DNA from 2 places in the Paracidovorax wautersii genome. Region 1 is predicted to be linked to the other one. Evidence: riboswitches for the same ligand, from Rfam matches in the RefSeq annotation. Region 1 holds a riboswitch; the other holds the start of a gene.
What was found. Region 1 has a riboswitch for glycine ahead of gcvT (glycine cleavage system aminomethyltransferase GcvT). Riboswitches for the same ligand answer to the same signal wherever they lie in the genome.
Positions count from the first base shown of each region.

Region 1 (5,270 bases):
GGCAAGGCGTGGCCCATGCGAAGGCGCGCAGCCCTGGCTGAGGAATCGGGGTCAAAAAGGCCTCTAGCGCTTATGCATCAAGCGCAATCAGCTATATAAACAATAGCAAACGCCCTATAGCATTTTGACCGCACGCCCGATGAAGACGATCGGCCCCGTCGGCCGGTCGATGGGCGAACCGGCCTCGGGCTCCAGCGTCAGCTCAAAGAGCTGGTTGGCCTCCAGCGGCGGCAGGCGGTCGATCGGTACGGTGATGGCGGCGCCCGGCTGCACCAGGCCCAGCGACTTCGGCCCGGTCCACTGGTCCGCCTTGGTCCAGAACTGCAGCGACTTGCCTTGCGGCACGGCGGTTTCGCGCAGGGGCACCAGGTTCAGGTCGCGCGACGAGGCGCCCGCCTGTACTACCCAGCCGGGCTGGGTGTCTCCCGGGGCTACCAGCACCACCATGTACTGCGGCGCGGCGGGAGGGGCGCCCACGCGCGTGACCAGCACCGCCGCCAGCACGGCGGCTGCGGCAAAGCCGCCGCCGGCCAGACCGCGCCACAGCCGCACGCTGTTCCACCAGGCCGTGAGGCCGCTGTCCGCCGTAGCCGCCGCCACGGCCTGCTGGGCACGGCCCCAGCCCAGGCTGTCCTCGATGCGGCCCCACAGGGAAGGCGAAGGCTCGACGGGCGGCACGAGTGCCGTGAGCGGGTGCAGGCGCTCTTCCCAGCCCTGGACGGCATCGCGCAGCGCGGCGTCGTGGGGCAGGCGGTCTTCGACGGCGCGGCGCTGCGCGATGGGCAGCGTGCCCAACACGTAGCCGCTGGCCAGCGCGTCGATGTCGTCGGGTGTTGGTGAATCAGAGAACGTCGTCATGCCATGCACTCCCGCAGCGCCCGCAGGCCCCGCTGGATCCATGCCTTCACGGTGCCCAGCGGCGTGTGCGTCCGTTCCGCAATTTCGCCGTGCGAGCATCCCTCCACATAGGCCAGCAGGATGCAGTCGCGCCGCGCGGGCTCCAGCCGGCCCAGGCAGGCGTCGAGCTTGCCCAGGTCGGCGCCCAGTTCATAGGGGTCGATCCGGCTGCGGTAGCTGTGCAGCGCCGCCTGATCGTCGATGGCCTCCAGGGCCTCGTCATCGATGCGCACGTCGCGCGCGTTGCCGCGCGCCACGTTGAGCGCCGCGTGGCGTACCACGCTGTAGATCCATCCGCGCGCCGCGCCGCGCCCGGCGTCGAAGCTGCCGGCCCGCTGCCAGATGCTGATGAAGGCGTCGTGCAGCACGTCCTCGGCCTGGGCCCGCTCGCGCACGATGCGCAAGGCCACGCCCAGCAGATACCGGCCCGCATGGCGGTAGATGCGCTGCAGCGCCTGGGCGTCACCGCGGGCACAGGCGGCCAGGGCTGCGTCGTAGTCGAAGGTGTCGGCTGCGTTCAAGGAAAGTGCCCACGGTGGGAAGGATGCGGCATCGTAGTGCATGCGCCGGGCACGGCGCCGCCATGCCCCTGCGCCGCGCCCTCATCCGGCGCACCCTGCCCTTCCACCGCGGGCCCTTGCGCCGATCAGGCCGCCTTGTAGAAGATGTAGTCGGCCTGGTAGGGCACGGTGGTCTTCTGGCCCTTGTTCGCAGCCGTGCAGGCCATGTTCGCGGGTGCCACGCCACCGCTCAGGTTCACGCGCTGGATGTAGGTCACGCCGGTGAGCGCGCCGCTGCCCATGGCCGGGTTGGCCTTCACCAGCTGGTACGGCAGTGCGCCGGCGGTAGACGGGGCGACGGCCAGTTGCGTGGCGGTCAGCTTGGAGCCGTCGTTGGCTTCCCAGGTGGCGGGCGGGCCGTAGTACTTGCCGACCTGCTTGCCGCTGCGGTCCATCAGCTTGGCGTCGGGGCCGGCAAAGGTCCATTCGACCTGACCGGGCATGCCAGCCTTGTCCTTGCACTCGTAGGTGATGTCACCCTTGCCCACCGTCTCCCACGCCACCTTGTTGCCGGCCGGGACCTGGATGGACGCGGGCAGGCTGGCTTGCGAGAAAGGCGGGCTGTGCGCACCGGACGTGGACATCGAGCCGCAGGCGGCCAGCAAGGCGGCAGCGGACACGCCCGCGGCGACGGTGGCGATACGGGTCAGACGGATTGAGCGCATGAGGTTCTCCTGGTAGTTGAATGGAACAGTCCCGACAGGGTCTGCACCAGGCTCTACACACGAGACGCGCCTTTGGATGCAGCGCAGCGCAAAAATTCTGAAGATTTTTCCGATCAGTCCACGAACAGCGGCAGATCGGCCTTCTTCAGCGTGCGCAGCACGAAGCTGGAACGGCTGTGGCGGATGCCCTTGATCTTGTAGAGCTTCTCGCGCAGCAGCCGCTCGTAATCGCGCGTGTCCTTGACCACCACGCGCAGCAGGTAGTCGTAGTCGCCCGAGACCAGATGCGCTTCGATCACCTCCGGAATGCTGGCCAGCGTCTCCCCGAACTTCTCCAGCGTGTTGTCGGAGTGGCTGTCGAGCGTGACCTGCACCAGCACGGTGTCCGCCAGGTCCAGCGCCTGCGGGTTCAGCCGCACGGTGTAGCCCTGAATGACGCCGGACTCTTCCATCTTCTTGATGCGCCCCCAACAGGGCGACGGGCTCAGGCCCACGGCCTGACCGATCTCTTGCAGGCTGGCGCGGGAGTTGCCTTGCAGCACGGCAAGGATTTTTCGGTCGAGGCGGTCCATGGCGTTCATTATTCACGGCATCGGCGCAGCCGCAGAACGATTTACCGCACCCGAGGGATTACGGTGAACGGCAGCAGGGCCGCGCGCCGCCACCGTCCTTGGCCCCAGGCGTGCCATCGTCCGCCCAACCGCCGCTGCCTACGCCGGTATACTGCGCGCACTTGTCAGGAGAGAGTCCGCGCACCCTGTGCGGGCCGCCGAAGGCGCAGGGCCACCGCCCGAACGCTCAGGCAAAAGGACTGACAGGAACGCCCGCAGGGATGCGGGCGTTTCCCTGGCTGGAGAGAGGTCGGCGCACCGTCAACGAGACACGGGCGCCACCCACCGAAGGAGCAAACCCCGCACACGCGCCACCGGCGCCGGCTGCGCGGTGAATCTCTCAGGTAAAGCGGACAGCAGGGCACATGCCGCGGCGCATCTCCGGATGGGCCGCTTCCATGCCTGCCCTCGGAGATTCCGCCATGTCCTCGTCCGCTTCCGCCGCCCCGCTGCTCACCACGCCCCTGAACGCCCTGCACATCGCGCTGGGCGCCCGCATGGTGCCGTTCGCCGGCTATTCCATGCCCGTGCAGTACCCCAGCGGCCTGATGGCGGAGCACCACCACACACGCACCGCCGCCGGCCTGTTCGACGTCTCGCACATGGGCCAGCTCAAGCTGGTAGGCGCGGATGCCGCCGCCGCGTTCGAGACGCTGATCCCCGTGGACGTGATCGACCTGCCCGTGGGCAAGCAGCGCTACGGCCTGCTGCTGAACGACGAAGGCGGCATCATCGACGACCTGATGTTCTTCAACCAGGGCACGGTCGATGGCGAACCCACGCTGTTCGTGATCGTGAACGGCGCCTGCAAGGCGGGTGACATCGCTCACATCCAGGCCCGCATCGGCCAGCGCTGCCAGGTCGTGCCGCTGCCCGACCAGGCCCTGCTCGCGCTGCAGGGCCCGCAGGCCGCCACCGCGCTGGCGCGGCTGGCGCCCGGGGTGCAGCAGCTGGTCTTCATGACTGGTGGCGACTTCACCATCGCCGGCTGCGACTGCTTCGTGACGCGCAGCGGCTACACCGGCGAGGACGGTTTCGAGATCTCCGTGCCTGCCGCCCAGGCGGAGGCCCTGGCCCGCGCCCTGCTCGCCCAGCCCGAGGTGAAGCCCGTCGGCCTGGGCGCCCGCAATTCGCTGCGCCTGGAGGCCGGCCTGTGCCTGTACGGCAACGACATCGACACCACCACGACGCCGCCCGAGGCCGCGCTGAACTGGGCCATCCAGAAGGTGCGCCGCACCGGCGGCGCCCGCGCCGGCGGCTTCCCGGGTGCCGACAAGGTGCTGGCGCAGATCGACCAGCCCGCCCGCCTTACCCGCAAACGCGTGGGACTGGTGGCCCTGGAGCGCGTGCCCGTGCGTGAGCACACCGAGCTGCAGGATCTGCAGGGCCAGCGCATCGGCGAGGTGACCAGCGGCCTGCTCGGCCCCACGGTAGACCAGCCCATCGCCATGGCCTACGTGTCTGCAGACCACGCGGCCCCTGGCACGCGTGTGAACGCCATCGTGCGCGGCAAGCCCGTGCCGATGGAGGTGGCGCCCATGCCGTTCACCCCGCCGCGCTACCACCGCGGCTGATCGCGCCGCGCCGCACCGCCTCAGCCGTTGGAAGACCGTCCCCGCCCGGCTACAGTCGCAGCTGGCAACGGCAGTTCTCTTTTTTCCTCTGATTGACCTTTCATTTTCTGGAGCCCCCATGACCGCCAAGTTTTCCAAGGACCACGAGTGGATCGACATCGCTGACCACCAGGCCGCCACCGTGGGCATCACGCTGCATGCGCAGGACGCGCTGGGCGACGTGGTCTTCGTGGACCTGCCCGCCGTGGGCGCATCGTTCGCCCAGGGCGAAGTGGCCGGCGTGGTCGAGTCCGTGAAGGCCGCCGCCGATGTGTACATGCCCATCTCCGGCGAGATCGTCGAGGTCAACGAGGCCCTGCGCGCCGATCCCTCCCTGGCCAACAGCGATCCGCTGGGCGCCGGCTGGTTCTTCAAGGTCCGCGTGAGCGACCTGTCGCAGTTCGACGCGCTCATGGACGAACCGGCCTACGCCGAGTTCACCAAGAACGCCTGATCCGACGCGCCGGCGGCCTTGCCGGGCCGCGGCGCTTTTCCTTTTTGCCGCCCGTCCTGCTGCCGCCGCCGATGACCACCTCTGCCCCCTTCCCCTCGCTCGCCGCGCTTGAGAACGCCGCCGAGTTCCAGCCCCGCCACATCGGCATCGATGCGGCGGACGAAGCCCACATGCTGTCGGTGATCGGCGAGGCCTCGCGCCGCGCGCTGATCGACGGCATCGTGCCGCGCTCCATCGCGCGCAGCCAGCCCATGGATCTGCCGCCCGCCAGCACCGAGGCCGGCGCGCTGGCCGAGCTGAAGGCGATTGCGGCGAAGAACCAGGTGTTCAAGAGCTTCATCGGTCAGGGCTACTACGGCACGCACACGCCGGGCGTGATCCTGCGCAACATCCTGGAGAACCCCGCTTGGTACACGGCCTACACGCCCTACCAGGCCGAGATCAGCCAGGGCCGCATGGAGGCCCTGGTC
Region 1 covers NZ_JAVIZX010000001.1:3,370,714-3,375,983, reverse strand. Annotated here, with positions in the region: gene QE399_RS15290 (anti-sigma factor) at 115-858, opposite strand; gene QE399_RS15285 (sigma-70 family RNA polymerase sigma factor) at 855-1,460, opposite strand; gene QE399_RS15280 (DUF3455 domain-containing protein) at 1,544-2,122, opposite strand; gene QE399_RS15275 (Lrp/AsnC family transcriptional regulator) at 2,236-2,694, opposite strand; glycine riboswitch at 2,850-2,946, shown strand; glycine riboswitch at 2,963-3,100, shown strand; gene gcvT (glycine cleavage system aminomethyltransferase GcvT) at 3,156-4,307, shown strand; gene gcvH (glycine cleavage system protein GcvH) at 4,426-4,800, shown strand; gene gcvP (aminomethyl-transferring glycine dehydrogenase) at 4,872-5,270, shown strand, end outside.

Region 2 (5,270 bases), 1.5 Mb from region 1:
GCCGGCGTACGGCCGCTGCGGCGCCGGCCGCGCCCCGCGCCCGCAAGGCCGGCACCCCGCCCCCCGCGCCCGCTGCTGCTGCGCGCAAGGCACCTGCCCGCCGCAGCCGCCCCGCCGGCGGCTGAGGGCGCGCGCAGGGGCTGTGCGTCGCCGCTCCCTGCGCATCCCGCTCCTGCCGTTCCACGCCGCACCGCCCACGAGACCCGGATGCCACGACCATGAAACTCTTTCCCCACGGCCACGCGACCCACCCGCAGTGGCGCATGGCTGCCGCGCTGGTGCTGGCCCAGCTGCGCGCCCAGATGGCACTGCCGCAGTACGCCGCCGCGCCCACGCTCGGGTTGCTCTACATCACCGACCACTACGCGGACGAGGCGCAGGCGCTGCTCGACTTTCTGGCCGCCGAGCTGCCCGAGGTGACGGACTGGAGCGGCACGGTCGGCGTCGGCGTGGCTGCCAACAATGCGGAGTATTTCGACGAGCCCGCGCTGTCGCTGATGCTGCTCGACCTGTCGCCCGACCAGTACCGGGTGTTTTCCGGCGTGGCGCCGCTGGCGCGCAGCACGGCGGCGGGCTTCGTGCCGCACACGGCGCTGGTGCATGCCGATGGCGATACGCCTGAGTTGGCGGAGCTGATCGACGAGATGGCCGAGCGCACCGCCAGCGGCTACCTGTTCGGCGGCCTGGCGGCGAGCCGGCGCCAGAGTGCGCAGTTCGCGGTGGGTGGCAACGGCAACATCGCCGGGCAGGGCGCGGCCGGTGGCGTGTTCGACGGCGGCCTCTCGGGCGTGGCCTTCGGGCCCGGCGTGCGGCTGCTGTCGCGCGTCACCCAGGGCTGCCAGCCGGTGGGGGCGCTGGCCACCATCACCGCCGCGCAGGACAACGTGGTGCTGGAGCTGGACCACGAACCGGCGCTGGACGTACTGCTCGACACGCTGCAGGTCTCGCTCGACGCCAACCCGCAGCCCGCCCTGCAGCGCGTGCGCGCCACCATGGCCGGCCTGGTCGATGCCGGCACACAGCCCGCGGGGCGCGCCGGCCACTTCGGCACCGATGTGCGCGTGCGCCACATCGTGGGGCTGGACGCCACGCGCCGCGGCGTCGCGCTGACCGAGCGGGTGGAGACGGGCATGCGGCTCGCCTTCTGCCAACGCAACGTGGCGGCCGCGCGGGCCGACCTGATGCGCATCTGCGCAGAGATCCGCGAAGAGCTGGAGCCCGACGAACTGGAGCACGGCCTGGCGCCCACCGCGCCCGGCGATGGCAGCGAACGCAGTGTGCTGGCGCAGGTGCTCTCGGGCGGCGCGGCGCTGCCAGAGCAGCGCATCCGGGGCGCGGTCTACGTCAGCTGCTCCGGCCGGGGCGGCCCCCACTTCGGCGGCCCCAGCGCGGAGCTGCAGATCGTGCGCCACGCCCTGGGCGACGTGCCGCTGGTGGGCTTCTTCGCCGCCGGCGAGATCGCGCACCACCGGCTCTACGGCTACACGGGCGTGCTCACCGTCTTCGTGGGCGACGAGACCACGGCCTGAACCCGGCGCACTTCATTTTGATAGCGCTTGGCGCTTTGTCCATCGGCGATTCAATGCTCTTTTGCATGAGATCGCTTATGTGGAAAGCGCAAGGTGCTCCGTTATTGGTAGCGGATAGGGGCCCCGACACCGCTGTCCGCATGCCGTCCGGATCGCTGCGACAGGTCGCTCACCCCGCTGGCTGCAGCACCGGCGCCACCGCGCGCGGAAGTCCGGCGAAGGCGAAGTCCAGCTCCGGCGCCAGCCCGCTCACGATGCGCGCGATCGACTTGCCCGAGCCGCAGGCGTGCGTCCAGCCCAGCGTGCCGTGACCCGTGTTGAGGAACAGGTTGGGCAGCTTCGTGCGGCCGATGAGCGGGACGTTGCTTGGCGTGGCCGGGCGCAGGCCCGTCCAGAACTGCGCCTGCGCCGTATCGCCCGCGCCGGGAAACAGCTGCTCCACGCGCTTCACGATGGCCTCGCAGCGCACGGGGTTCAGGTCGCGGCCATAGCCGTTGAGTTCGGCGGTGCCGGCAATGCGCATCACGTCGCGCGCCGGCTGATCGCCTTGCGCCGGGCGCGTGTAGCGCGAGAAGACCAGCTTGTACTCGTCGTCCGTCAGGCTGACCTCGTAGGCGGCGGAGGCGTCGCGCACGGGCAGCGTGACCGAGTAGCCCTTGGCCGGATAGATGGGCAGGCGCAGGCCCAGGGGCTCGGCCAGCAGCGGGCTGAACGAGCCCATGGCCAGCACGTAGGCATCGCCGCGCACGCGTTCGAAGCGGCCCTGCGCATCGGTGATCTCCACGTGGTCGATGGCACCGCCTGCGGAGCGCAGCGCGGTGATGTGGCAGCCCATGCGGAACTGCACGCCGGCGGCCTCGGCCCGCTGAGCCAGTGCGCGCGTGAAGGCGTTGGCGTCGCCGGATTCGTCGGCTTCGGTGTAGGTGGCGCCCGCCAGCTGCGAGCGGATGGATGCCAGGGCCGGTTCGATGCGCACGGCCTCGTCGGCGCTCACCACACGGCGCTCGCAGCCGAGCTGGCGCATCTGCTCGGCCGGCGCGAGGGCGCCGTCGAACTCCTTGGGGCTCGTATAGAAGTGCAGGATGCCCTGCATGCGCTGGTCGTACTGAATGCCGGTATCGCGGCGCAGCTGCTGCAGCGTGTCGCGGCTGTAGGTGCCCAGGCGCACGATCTGCTCGATGTTGTGGCGTGTGCGCGCCGGCGTGCATTCGCGCAGGAACTGCAGGCCCCAGAGCCACTGGCGCATGTCGGCACGCAGGCGAAAGAGCAGCGGCGCATCTTCGCGGCCCAGCCACTGCAGCACCTTGAGCGGGGCGCTCGGGTTGGCCCAGGGCTCGGCGTGGCTCACCGAGATCTGCCCGCCGTTGGCGAAGCTGGTCTCTGCGCCGGGCGTGGCCTGGCGGTCGATCACGGTCACTTCGTGGCCGAGTTGCTGGAGGAAGTAAGCGGAGGTGGTGCCGAGCAAGCCGGCGCCGAGGACGATCACGCGCATCTTCAAACCTTTCGAGGGTGAAGCGCCGGGCGTGCGCGTGCAGGCAGCTATGGATCGATAGCGTGCAGCAGGCGCGTGGCCCGGCTGCCGCTCCCCCTGTCCTTGGTACCTGAGAGATTCACGCTGCGCCAATGGGGTGCAGCACTTGCTCCTTCGGTGCGCCACGGCATGCGTGGCGGCTCTCCAGACGGCTTTGATGGTGGTGCAGTACGGGACCTGAGCGTGTATGGGAGTTTGCGCCTTCGGTGGAACGCCAGCGGGGCCGGGCCGTTCACTCTCCTGCGGGGCGGATCGTAGCAGCGAAACCGCGCCGCGCATAGCGCCCGGCGCGGCCGCGGGTTCAGCCGGCCTGCGGGAAGACCGCTTCGCCCAGGTTCAGCATCAGGCGGTTGGCCCAGGCGAAGAGGGCGGCGGCGTGCAGGGCATCCAGAATTTCCAGATCGGAAAGGCCCGCATCGCGCAGCGGCTGCAGGTGCTGCGCGCCGAATGCGCCCGGCGTGCGGGTCAGGGCAGCGCTGGCCTGCACGATGGCGCGTTCGCGGGCGTTGGTGCCGGCGCCGTCGGGCTCGGTGAAGATCTGCGCCATCACATCGTTGCGCTTGGCCAGCTGCTCGAAGCGCTGGGCGTGCACGGAGGCGCAGTACACGCAGCCGTTCACGCGCGAGACCACGGTGCTGGCCACCTCGCGTTCGGCGCGGGAGAGGCCGCCCGGGGCATACATGATGGCGTTGAACGCCTGCGACCGTTCGGACAGCACACGCGGCTGGTGTGCCAGCAGCAGGTAGAAGTCCGAGGTGCGGGCCTTGGGGTGGCTCAGGTCGAGCACGGCGTTCTGCTCGTCGGTGGCGGCGGCCGGGTCGAGCACGGGCAGCCAGGCCTTCCAGTCCAGCGTCTCGCTGGTGTAGCCGTTCACGCGCAACGGCTCGCCGGGGGCGGGCAGGTTGGCGGGGTGGATGAAGGGCGGGGCGTCGGCGGTCTGCAAGGGCGCGGGGGGCGCCGCATCGGCGTCGCCCAGCTGCGCCAGGGCCGCCACGCCGGCCACCACGCGCAACTGGTAGGTGACGAAACCGATCAGCTGTGCCAGCAGCACGGTGTCGGGCACCGACAGGCCTGCGGCGGGCAGCGCCTGCAGCGCGGCTTGGTCGCTCTCGGCGGGGTGCGTGGCCAGCGTGCGCACGAAGTGCACGATGGCTTGCAGGCGCGCATCGGCGATGGCGGCATCGGGCGTGTCCACCAGCGCCTGCAGCGCCGGTGCCGGGTTCAAGGGCTGCAGCGCCCCGCGGTAGTGGGCCGCCAGCGCGGGCAGGCCGCTCACACGGGTGATGTCGTGCGCCACGGCCAGGCGCTCGGCCTGTGTCAGGCCGCCGGGCAGACCGGGGTCGAACAGTGCGTCTTCACAGCCCTGGGTGGCGAGGGCGACCTTGTCGCGCTGGTGGCGCACGGTGTGCGCGGCGCTGCCCGGCGCAAGGCCGGCGATCTGGTCGATGGTGTCGTGTGGGGTGGTCGTGGTCATGGCAGAGTGCAATCCAGAAAAATCAGGGGGCTGTCACGCGGGCAGGACGCGTTGCGCCGTATCGGCCGGCGTCCATTCGTCGCCCAGCAGCTCGGGCTCGGCATAGGCCTGCAGCACGTCGAAGTGGTGCTCCACATCTTCGCAGTAGAACAGGCCGGCCAGACCCGTCGCCAGGCGCCGCGCGCCGTCGCTGATGGCCGGGATGTCGCCCGATACCGTGCCGTGCGACAGCGCGGCGGGGTAGCAGAAGCAGTGGATGCGCTCCAGGCCCGGGCAGGCCCCGGGTGTGCGCTGCTGGAACTCGAACACGGGGCCCAGGTCGGGCGAGTCGGCCAGCTCCTGGTCTTCGTCGCCCGCGGGCGGCTGGTAGCGCTCGCCCCAGGTGCGCACGTGCGGCGCGAAGGGCGCGTACTCGGGCTTTTGCGACCAGTCGATGGCAAAGCCCGTGGACACGATGAGAAAGTCGAACGCGAAGGTGCCGCGCGGCGTGGTGACGCGTAGCTCGGGGCCCGATGCGGCCACCCGCTGCACCGGACAGCCCAGGTGGAAGAACGCATTCGGGTGGCGCGACACGCGCAGCGTGCTGCCGTGCGGCGGCGGCACCTGCGTGGTGTTGATGTAGTGGCGGATGCGCCATTTCCATTCCGGAGGCAGCGCATGGTGGCCGTGCGTGAGGCCGGGCACGCCCGAGCCTTTCGACTTGTTGATGCGCGGCAGATCGGCGCGGCGCACCAGC
Region 2 covers NZ_JAVIZX010000001.1:1,850,970-1,856,239, forward strand. Annotated here, with positions in the region: gene QE399_RS08430 (PhaM family polyhydroxyalkanoate granule multifunctional regulatory protein) at 1-125, shown strand, start outside; gene QE399_RS08435 (FIST signal transduction protein) at 219-1,529, shown strand; gene QE399_RS08440 (D-amino acid dehydrogenase) at 1,699-3,021, opposite strand; glycine riboswitch at 3,108-3,218, opposite strand; glycine riboswitch at 3,226-3,304, opposite strand; gene QE399_RS08445 (CMD domain-containing protein) at 3,362-4,534, opposite strand; gene QE399_RS08450 (SidA/IucD/PvdA family monooxygenase) at 4,568-5,270, opposite strand, start outside.
Region 2: it holds a riboswitch for glycine, as region 1 does, so the genes downstream of both, QE399_RS08440 (D-amino acid dehydrogenase) here and gcvT (glycine cleavage system aminomethyltransferase GcvT) in region 1, are expected to answer to the same signal.